2 regions of the Oceanobacillus sp. CF4.6 genome follow, and region 2 is predicted to be linked to the other one. Evidence: a T-box and tRNA genes for the amino acid it is inferred to sense, from the RefSeq annotation. Region 2 holds a T-box; the other holds one or more tRNA genes.
The links. A T-box is a leader RNA that pairs with one kind of tRNA and senses whether it is charged. The one in region 2 lies ahead of alaS (alanine--tRNA ligase), so its partner is inferred to be a tRNA-Ala.
Positions count from the first base shown of each region.

Region 1: it encodes a tRNA-Ala, which carries the amino acid that the T-box ahead of alaS (alanine--tRNA ligase) is inferred to sense. The anticodon was not compared.

Region 1 is NZ_JBIMEX010000009.1:138,663-144,070, forward strand. It holds gene ACHABU_RS14480 (5'-nucleotidase C-terminal domain-containing protein) at 1-1,616, opposite strand, end outside; gene ACHABU_RS14485 (DUF4870 domain-containing protein) at 1,869-2,192, opposite strand; tRNA gene ACHABU_RS14490 (tRNA-Ala) at 2,336-2,408, shown strand; gene ACHABU_RS14495 (hypothetical protein) at 2,571-2,885, opposite strand; TPP riboswitch at 3,087-3,201, shown strand; gene thiW (energy coupling factor transporter S component ThiW) at 3,386-3,874, shown strand; gene thiD (bifunctional hydroxymethylpyrimidine kinase/phosphomethylpyrimidine kinase) at 3,987-4,793, shown strand; gene thiE (thiamine phosphate synthase) at 4,818-5,408, shown strand, end outside.
Region 2 is NZ_JBIMEX010000001.1:288,196-293,603, reverse strand. It holds gene recD2 (SF1B family DNA helicase RecD2) at 1-1,871, shown strand, start outside; gene ACHABU_RS01640 (hypothetical protein) at 1,937-2,125, shown strand; gene ACHABU_RS01635 (AI-2E family transporter) at 2,179-3,246, shown strand; T-box leader at 3,289-3,498, shown strand; gene alaS (alanine--tRNA ligase) at 3,550-5,408, shown strand, end outside.

The sequences.
Region 1 (5,408 bases), on a different contig from region 2:
GTAGGATATGCTTCTTCATCAATTGGTGCAAGAAAGTACGTTGATGCGTAACCTGCCTCGACCATTTCTAGATTGATGTTTAGCCCATCTTCTTTACGAATAACTTCTGCTAAAATTCTTCCATAATCATCTGTTGGCTCTTCCCCGATTTTCAGATAAATCTCATCTCCTGGTTGAAGAAGCTCACCAATATAATTTGTGGCCAAATCACCATAGTATTTTTGATTTTCATTTATATCATCTCGAGCTGGGTCATCATTATGTGCAGCATACGTTTCTGCTGTATCCATATTCAGGAAGCGAACTCTCGTCTCACCGAAAACAGGTGTTTCTACACGAATTGTATCTCCATCTGTTATTCTCTCAACTGTAGTTTCATAGAGTCCTGCGGCGGTTGGCGGTTCCGGTTGTTCTTCTGCTACTTGCAGATCAGCCTGTTCTGTTGGAATAATCTGATAATCATTATATTGACTTACGATAGCAGTAATGTCATACCACATATTAGATTCTACTTGTGAGATATCCAGTGCATTCTCCATTACTCGTAAAATCGTTCCATTAAAATCTGTATCTACCAAGGATACATTATATCCACCACCAGCTGGGCTGCCTGGTATATTGTTAATATAGCCATTAATCTGGACTAATTCTCCCTCATAGGACTCTGCAATCTCTGGATTTTGAAGATCTTCAAGGGTAATTTGTTGTGCTTCTGGTAATGCTTGTCCTGTTTCCAGTACTTCAATCTCAGTTGGAATAACTTCTTTTAATCCATTATAGGAATCTAGTTCCCCAACAACTTGTACCCGATCCCCTTTTTGCAGGTCAGGTAACCCACCTTGTTCGAAAGCAAATAGATTAATGCCGCCAGTATCATCCTGTATGTAAGTTGTGAACTGGGAGCCATTACTGATTGCAGCATGATCTACTGTGACGATGCCTTCGACAGTTACCACTGTTCCATCACTTAAGTCACGAGCTTCTTCAATGGAATATTCATCTCCTGGTTCGCCAGGTTCAACAGGTTCCACGCCATCCATTGTATGACTGCCAAGGTATAAAAATTTATCACTAGCATAATCCATCCACTGTCCTTCATCATACGTTTCAGTTGGTGCTGTGACTGATGAATTTCTTACTAGATTCACATTTTCACCATAAGGAGTACGTTCACCAATGAAACCTAGTATATCCGTAGGTTCTCCATTATTTGTTAAAGCAAGTGCATCATCACCATTAAAATTAATGACAGAGCCATTTACGATATCTGCTTGATCAAGAATGGCCTGTTCAGCACTTGTATGGGCAAGAACCAGAACATCACCATGTGCAAGGGTACCGGAAAGTTCCAGTGTCTGACTTGCAGTAGAAGCACCATTGCTATATAACTCTAATCCATAGCCTGATAAATCCACCTCACTTCCCGTACCATTATAAATTTCTATCGCCTTGTTATGAGAACTACCTTCAATATACTCCGAAATAAATAAATCCTCTGCTGTCGCTTCATTACTTTCAGCAGCTGCAGACATAGAAAATACAGGTGTGAAATTCATGAATGTCAGCGCTAAAATAAGAAACATACTAACGGTCTTTTTAAAAGCTATACGCTTCATTGATACCCTCCGTTTTTTTAGAATATTTGTTCCAGATGCGAGATTTTAAGACAAAATCCGCACTAGTCCTTCTTAAATATTGCATAAAAGTAAGAGGGTTACTATGAAATATTTGTAAACTTTTGTAAATATATTGTAAATTCAGACCATTAGTACTATGTATTTTTAAAAAGGGTTCATAAGTCCTTCGTTCTATTTTCTGGATATAGTTCCAAAGAGTAAAAACAAAATAAGAGAACCAGAAATGTCCTCTTATTTAATGAAGTGAATAATAAAAGGGAATCTATATCGTTCCCCCTGATACGACTTGACCGCTGCAATAATTGTCAAAATAATTGCCATAATGCCTAATATAATGAGTATAACAATCCCCACTAATAAAATAATTAATAGTGTACCAATTGCTCCAAAGATAAAATAGGAAACCAAAAAATTAAAATATTCCTTTCCATGATAATCAACGAATTCGGACTCATCCCTCTTTAGTAACCAAATAAGTAATGGGCCTAAGATAGGAAAAGGAAAGCTAAGTACATAAATCAGCATAGAAAACAGACGCTCATCATTGGTTGGCAAAATAACCCTCCTTGTTTTTATTTTTTATAATAACAAATAAATTTATTGCTTTGTATAGTATATCTTATATTATCTAAAGCCATTACTCTAAAATTTTTCTTGAAAAATTGATAAAAAGTGGCTATAATCATAATTATGAATCTGGGGCATTAGCTCAGCTGGGAGAGTGCTTGCATGGCATGCAAGAGGTCAGGGGTTCGAGCCCCCTATGCTCCATCCTAAAATTAATAAGGTTAGATGGGACTTGTAAAAACATCCTATCTAACCTTTTTAAGTATAATAAAAACATTTTTACTGAGAAGTTATGACTGCGTGGCAGAAACTTGATTAAGAAATGGGGCTGAACACACGAATTGAAGAATAACCTAGTGGTCGCTTTTATTTTACCTTTTTGATAATATTTGCATGTGTGTCTAGTTGGTTCTGTGTATGTTTAAAGTTACTTCGTGTTTCAACAGTAAAATCATCTAGTTTTAATTCGAAGCGATTTTGATTTTTTTCCATCCGGGCTTGATTGATTGCCAATTGCTCCAGGCTTACCGTAAATTGCTCTTGATTTTTTCCCATTTGATCCTGACTCTTTTCCATGCGAACCTGATTCTTTGCCATCTGCTTTTGATTCAAGACTAAGTCTTCCTGCCCTTTTTGAAGCTTTCCTAATTCAGCAATAATCTGATCAAACTTTGCTTCCATTTCAACATATACCTCCTTTCTTTCTACATATTATACCAGAAAATATTTCAAATTGTAGACTATATTTATTCACTTTTATATTCTATTTCGTATCATTCGCCTTCCGTTCCACCTGGCAAAGTTGTACCAGGTTATCAAGTTAATACTGACAAAAGTTAAAAAATTTGGTAAGGTTACAGTTGTACACACAATTATATAGCATGAAACTACTAGGGGTGCCCAAATGAAATGTGGGCTGAGAGGAAAGCATTCACTTTCCGACTCTTATGGACCTGATCTGGTTAATACTAGCGGAGGGAAGTAGTCGGACGTTTATTATATCGTCTATTCTATTTTCAGCCTACCAAGCCAGGTCCATAAAGGATCTGGCTTTTTTGTTGACAGTTAAGAAAGTATAAACTACTTTCTTACTGCATAAGTGCAACGAAGGCTGTCACCCAAAAGCTTGGTGACGCCTTCGTTTTCTAATCGTATTTTATGAAAAATGTAGGGGGAATAATATGAATCGAACGCTTTTGTTAACAACAATGGCAGTTTTTGTAGCAATTGGAACGATAGGTGCTCAGTTATTGTGGTTTCCAACAGGGATCGCACGCGCATATCCTGTTCAGCATGCAGTCAATGTCATGGCAGCTATCATGCTTGGACCAGGTCCTGCAGTTGCCATCGCATTTATGATTGGCTTACTTCGGAACATGCTTGGTTTAGGTACTTTATTGGCCTTTCCTGGAGGCATGGTTGGAGCATTTCTAGCTGGTTATATTTATAAAAAAGGTGGTAAAAAGGGATGGGCAGTAATTGGAGAAACGATCGGTTCAGGAGTAATCGGATCTCTTTTCGCGGTACCATTTGCCCGCATTCTAATGGGTACCTCCGTTGGTGCATTTGCCTTTTTACCGGGATTTCTTGTCAGCAGCATTACCGGTGCTTTCATTGGCTGGTTTATCGTATCAAGAGTTAAAACCAAAAATTTAGCACGTATTAATTAGGAGGCTATATGATGACATTTACTGACGTATTAAGAAAAGCTGCTTCAAATGCAGAACTAAACAGAATCAAAGCATGTGACGAGTGGCCATCAAAAAGGGCGGTGTCATATCGATGAAACAAATACCTTGTGTCCTTACCATTGCTGGGACAGATCCTAGTGGTGGAGCAGGAATTCATGCTGACTTAAAAACTTTCCAGGAATTAAAAAGCTATGGTATGTCTGTTATAACATCCGTAGTTGCCCAGAATACTACTGGTGTCCAGGACATCCATCATGTGCCACTTAATATGATCAAACAGCAACTGGATTCTGTTATTTCGGATATGCCTGTTCATGCATTAAAGACTGGAATGATTGCCAATATAGATATGATGAAACTCGTGGTTAGTAAGATTTCAAAGTTAAATGCTCCATATGTTATGGACCCTGTTATGGTTGCAACAAGTGGAGACCCATTAATTGAAGAAAATGCGCGTGACTTTCTAAGAAAAGAGCTTTTGCCATTAGCTACTTTAGTAACACCGAATATCCCGGAAGCTGAATATCTGACCGGTGAAAGTATTGAAACGGTTGATGATATGAAACAAGCTGCAGAGCATATTGTTGAGAAATTTGGTGCCGGAGCTGCACTGGTGAAAGGTGGCCACATGAAAGGTGAAGCAATTGATTTCCTATACGATGGTTCAAGCCTTCATACCTTTTCTGCTAAACGAATCAATACTAAAAATACACACGGTACAGGTTGTACCTATTCTGCAGCTATTACAGCCTATTTGAGTCAAGGTTTACCATTAAATGAAGCCGTTAAAAAAGCGAAACATTTCGTTACGGAAGCAATTCAATATTCCTTTCCACTTGGATCTGGAAGCGGCCCAACAAACCACTGGGCAACACGATGTGAATCTTCACTCGATTAAAGTTTTCTAAAAGGGAGATAATGAATGAAACATCATATAAAACAAAACTTGCGTAAATATTTTATTATGGGCAGCCAAAACTGTACCATTGATCCTACAGAAATTTTAGAATCAGCAGCAGAAGCTGGAATTACAGCATTTCAATTTCGCGAAAAGGGACCCAAATCACTTACTGGCCATGCAAAGTTAGAATTAGGCAAGCAATTAAGAGATATATGCCGAAGACACCATATTCCGTTTATCGTTAATGATGATATTGATTTGGTAACCCCTCTAGATGCAGACGGGATTCATGTTGGACAAGACGATCAATCAGTAGAAGAATTACGTAAAATGTTTCCAACTAAGATAATTGGGCTTTCTGTATCAAATCCCTACGAAGTTGAAAAGAGTCCTCTACAGTTGGTTGACTACATCGGTGCAGGCCCAATTTATGCTACTAGCACAAAAACGGATGCTAAAACACCTGTTGGAGCAGAATGGATAACAACATTAAGAAAGCAATTTCCAGACCTACCTATTGTTGGGATTGGTGGCATCAATACTGAGAATGCATTGCCTGTAATTGATGCAGGTGCAGATGGTGTTTCTTTTATATCAGCGATTACAGCTGCT
Region 2 (5,408 bases):
CAGCAAGTTTAAAAGAAAATCAAGGCTTTGAACATGTTGCTGTTTATTTATCCAACTATGGAGTAGGATTAAAAATGGCTCAGAACGTCTATCAAAAATATAAAGAGGAAGCAATCGAGATACTGGAAAAAGATCCATATCAATATGTATTTGATATAGAAGGATTTGGATTCCGAACTGCTGACGAAATTGCTAGCCAAAATGGACTTTCATTGACACATCCGAATCGAATTGGTGCAGGGTGTATTTATGTTCTTCAGAGAAGTATTCAGGAAGGACATGTTTTTTTACCGATGGACCTCTGTGTTGATCAGGTAATGGGACTGCTTGCCGTTCATCCTGCTGAACTATCGATTATTACAGATAGGCTTGAAGAATTAAATACGGAGAAAAAATTGATTATTTATGAAGGTAACGTGTATCTCCCCTCTCTTTACTATGCAGAGGACGGCTTTGCTTCCAATTTAAAACGAATTATCACGAAGCCGATGGACGAAGAAACGTCTTTGGCAGAAATGTTAAAAATAACTGGACAAATTGAAGAAGCAGAAGTATTAAGTTATGGTAAGGAGCAATTCTCTGCTATTAATCAATCATTACATTCTAAGATTATGATATTAACAGGAGGACCTGGGACCGGTAAGACTACCGTTATAAAAGGAATTCTCAAAGCATATGCTGCAATACATCAGGTTTCTCTTGATCCTAAAGATTACGAATCCAAATCGGACTATCCATTTATACTGACTGCTCCAACTGGCCGTGCAGCAAAACGATTGAACGAATCTACCGGACTTCCTGCATTAACAATACATAGACTTCTTGGATGGAATGGCAGCAACGGTTTTGGCAAGGATGAACAGGAACAGCTTTCAGGAAAAATTTTAATTGTTGATGAGTTTTCGATGGTTGATATCTGGTTGGCAAACAGCCTCTTCAAAGCAATTCCAGATGATATGCAGGTTCTGTTGGTAGGGGATGAAGATCAATTGCCGTCTGTCGGACCTGGACAAGTTCTATCAGATTTATTGAAAAGTAATTTACTGCCACTCGTAAGTTTGAGCGAGGTTTATCGGCAGAAGGAAGGGTCCAAAATTATTCAGCTTGCACATGAGATCAAAAATGATACATGTTCAGCTAGGTCACTTTCGAATGATAAAGATTTCAGCTTTATTGCATGTTTCGAACATCATATAATCCAAGTAATAACGTCCATTTATAAAAAGGCACTGGATAAAGGTTTAGACGCAAGGGATATACAAGTCCTTGCTCCAATGTACAGAACGCAGGCCGGGATAACGATGATTAATAAAGAACTGCAGGAGCTAATCAACCCAAAGACAAAAAGAAGACGAGAAATTAAGTTCAATGATGTTATTTATCGTGTAGGTGATAAGGTGATTCAGCTTGTTAACCAACCTGAAGATGGCGTTTATAATGGCGATATTGGAGAAATTGCAGCCATTTTCAAGGAAGACGAAAACAAAGAAAATGTAGAGCAGCTTGTGATCACATTTGAAGATAGAGAAGTAGTATATGTACGGAAGGATTATGTGAATTTTACGCATGCCTATTGTATCTCCATTCATAAGTCGCAGGGAAGTGAATTTCCAATCGTCATTTTACCAGTAGTCTCAAACTATAATCGTATGCTGCGAAAAAACTTACTGTATACAGCAATTACCAGAAGTAAAGAGTCCCTGATTATTTGCGGGGAAGAACAGGCATTTTTACGAGGAATACAAATGAAAGACACAAATAAACGATTTACTTCATTGAAAGAACAGTTAACAGAAAGACTTCAAGGGATTCCACTCACAGAAATGAAAGAAACAGATGAACAAGAGATCTCTCCTTATGATTTTATGTAATTATGTATATAAAGTTATAAATCGGGCAAGCATAGTAGCGTATTATCCGAAAAGGGGATCTGATTATGCTGCGTTGTCCGAATTGTAATGGAAAAGATATAGGCAAAATAGGTACACAGGATTATTTTTGCTGGACGTGCTGTATTGAAATGACAGTATCCGGTAAAGAACTAATGGTTCATCAAATAGAATCTGACGGAAGTCTGAGTTCTTTGGACGATTTGTTTACAAAAGAAGAACGCCAACTTCCATAGAGAGCTCCCAGCAAAAAATGAGTATAATACCAATCTGCTGAGGAGTGTCTTTCATGTTCGAGGATAAAAAACGCTTTACAGTATTATACTGGTTAGTCATTGGTATCGTATTATTTATATTTACCTATTTATTTTTTAAAACAATGCCATATTACGGTACCTTTTTTTCCTTTCTCGGTAAACTGTTGATTCCATTTGTTCTTTCTGCTTTAATTGCCTATTTGTTGCATCCATTAGTTGATCAATTGGATCGCATGAATATTCATCGAGGGTTGGCTATCCTGTTGATCTATCTCATTTTCTTTGGTGGAACAGGCTATTTGTTTTATCGGGGATACCCATTAGTTGTCCATCAACTGGGCGATTTAAATGAAAATCTTCCCGAAATTATAGCAATGTATGAAAATTTAATTTACCAGATATATAACTATACATCGTTTTTACCTGAGACCGTACATGATAAAATAGATGAGGTAATACTCTCTTTGGAAACATCATTGGATCAATTGATTTCTAAACTTGTAGCAGGCTTTGCTAAAATAATAGATATGATCATTATAATTACGGTAATACCGGTACTTGTTTTCTACTTCCTTAAGGATTATGCGAAAATAAAAACCTTCTTTATTACATTTATTCCAAAAAAATTTAGGAATGATGCAAGTAATTTGCTGTTTGAGATTGATAAAGGTTTAGGTGGCTATATTCGCGGTCAGTTAATCATCAGCTTATTTGTAGGTCTCACATCACTAATCATGTTTAAACTGCTAAATATAAAATATGCCTTATTGCTGGCTATTGTAATGGGGGTAACGAATATTATACCCTATTTTGGTCCAATCATTGGTGCAATACCAGCGGTGACAATTTCTTATACGACAGCTGGAAATAAAGTTTTTTTAGTTATTCTTGCTTTGTTTGTGATACAGATTATTGAAGGTAATCTGTTGTCACCATATATAATGGGCAAGAGTGTGAAAATTCATCCCGTTGCCATCATCTTTGTACTATTGCTCGGTGGTCAGTTGTTTGGAGTGTGGGGGATGATATTGGCTGTTCCAGTTCTTACTATCACCAAAGTAATTATTGGTCAACTAATCGCGTTACGTTCATATGATTGACAATGCTGCTAAAGTTTCATATAATATCGCTAACATAATAAATTAAACGCATTGATGGTTATAAGTACATGATCTACTGGTTTTTAGAGAAGAATTTCCGAGGGCTGAGAGAAATTCCAAACACAGTACCATGGAAAGCTAAACCGGAGTACGGTTAAACCCCGTCGGTCTCATACCGTTAACATGATGAAGTGATGAATGATTTTTTCATTCATAATTAGGGTGGTACCGCGAACATATCTCGTCCCTGCAATAATGCAGAGAGGGGATTTTTTTATTTTTAAAGAATGTGGAGGAATTTAGATGAAACAGTTAAGTTCAGCAGAAATTAGACAAATGTTTATCGACTTCTTTATGGAAAAGGGACATCGTGTCGAACCAAGTGCCTCACTTGTTCCGATTGAAGATCCTACATTATTGTGGATTAACAGTGGCGTAGCAACATTAAAGAAATATTTTGATGGGCGCGTTATACCCGAGAATCCACGGATTGTAAATGCGCAAAAATCAATTCGTACCAATGATATTGAAAATGTCGGTTTTACAGCACGTCATCATACATTTTTCGAAATGCTTGGGAACTTCTCAATTGGAGAATACTTTAAGAAAGAGGCAATTGACTGGGCATGGGAATTCCTGACAAGTGATAAATGGATTGGTTTTGATAAGGAACTTATTTCCGTAACGGTTCATCCAGAAGATGATGAAGCATATGACATGTGGCTAAATGATATTAAATTGCCAAAAGAACGCATTATTCGACTGGAAGAAAACTTCTGGGATATCGGAGAAGGCCCAAGTGGACCAAATACGGAAATATTCTACGACCGCGGAGAAAAATACGGAAATGACCCAGCTGATCCAGAACTATATCCAGGTGGGGAAAACAATCGTTATCTGGAAGTATGGAATCTTGTATTTTCCCAGTTTAATCATAATCCGGATGACACATATACCCCACTTCCAAAGAAAAATATTGATACCGGGATGGGACTTGAGCGCCTGACATCAATTATTCAGGAAGTACCAACCAATTTTGAAACAGATTTATTTATGCCGATTATTCGCAAAACAGAAGAAATAGCGAATACGACGTACGGAAAAGATCCATCTAGCGATACCGCATTTAAAGTGATTGCAGATCATATTAGAACTGTCAGCTTTGCAATAGGTGACGGGGCTGTCCCTTCCAATGAAGGTAGAGGGTATGTATTACGTAGATTAGTGAGAAGAGCCGTCCGATTTGCAAAAGAAATCGGTATCGAAAAACCATTTATGTTTGAGCTTGTGGATACGGTTGGAGAGATTATGAAGGATTTCTACCCAGAAGTACTCAAACAACGCGAATTCATTATAAATATCATTAAAGTGGAAGAGGAACGCTTCCATGAAACATTAAATGATGGTCTGGAAATTTTGACTGCAATTATGGATCAGGAAAAAGTCGCCGGAAATACCGTCATCCCTGGAGAAGAAGTATTCCGTCTTTATGATACGTATGGATTTCCAAAGGAATTAACTGCAGAATATGTGGAACAACAGGGGTTTACCATTGATAAAGAAGGGTACAATCGTGAAATGAATAAACAACGCGAACGTGCTAGAAGTGCAAGGCAAAAAGTCGATTCCATGCAGGTTCAAGACACGATTTTAAGTGAAATCAATGTCAAAAGTGAATTTATTGGATATGACCAAATGGCTGTGGATGCAACGGTGGAAACCATTATCGGTGGAAAAGAAGTGATCGATTCTGCTAGTCAAGATGATGACGTATTTCTATTTTTAAATAAAACACCATTTTATGCTGAAAGTGGCGGACAGGTAGCGGATCATGGCTGGATCTTTACGGAAAAGGCTTCCGCATATGTGTTGGATGTTCAAAAGTCTCCAAAAGGACAAAATATTCATCGAGTACAGATAAAAGAAGGAGAGATACGTACTGGCGATACGGTGAAGGCTGCTATTGACTCCCAATTCCGAACTTCTGTTATCAAGAATCATACGGCTACACATTTACTTCACCAGGCCCTTAAAGATGTTTTAGGAAAACATGTTAATCAAGCTGGTTCATTAGTAACACCCGAACGGTTACGCTTTGACTTTTCCCATTTCAGTGGAGTGTCCAGTGATGAATTGAAACAGGTAGAACAAATAGTTAACGA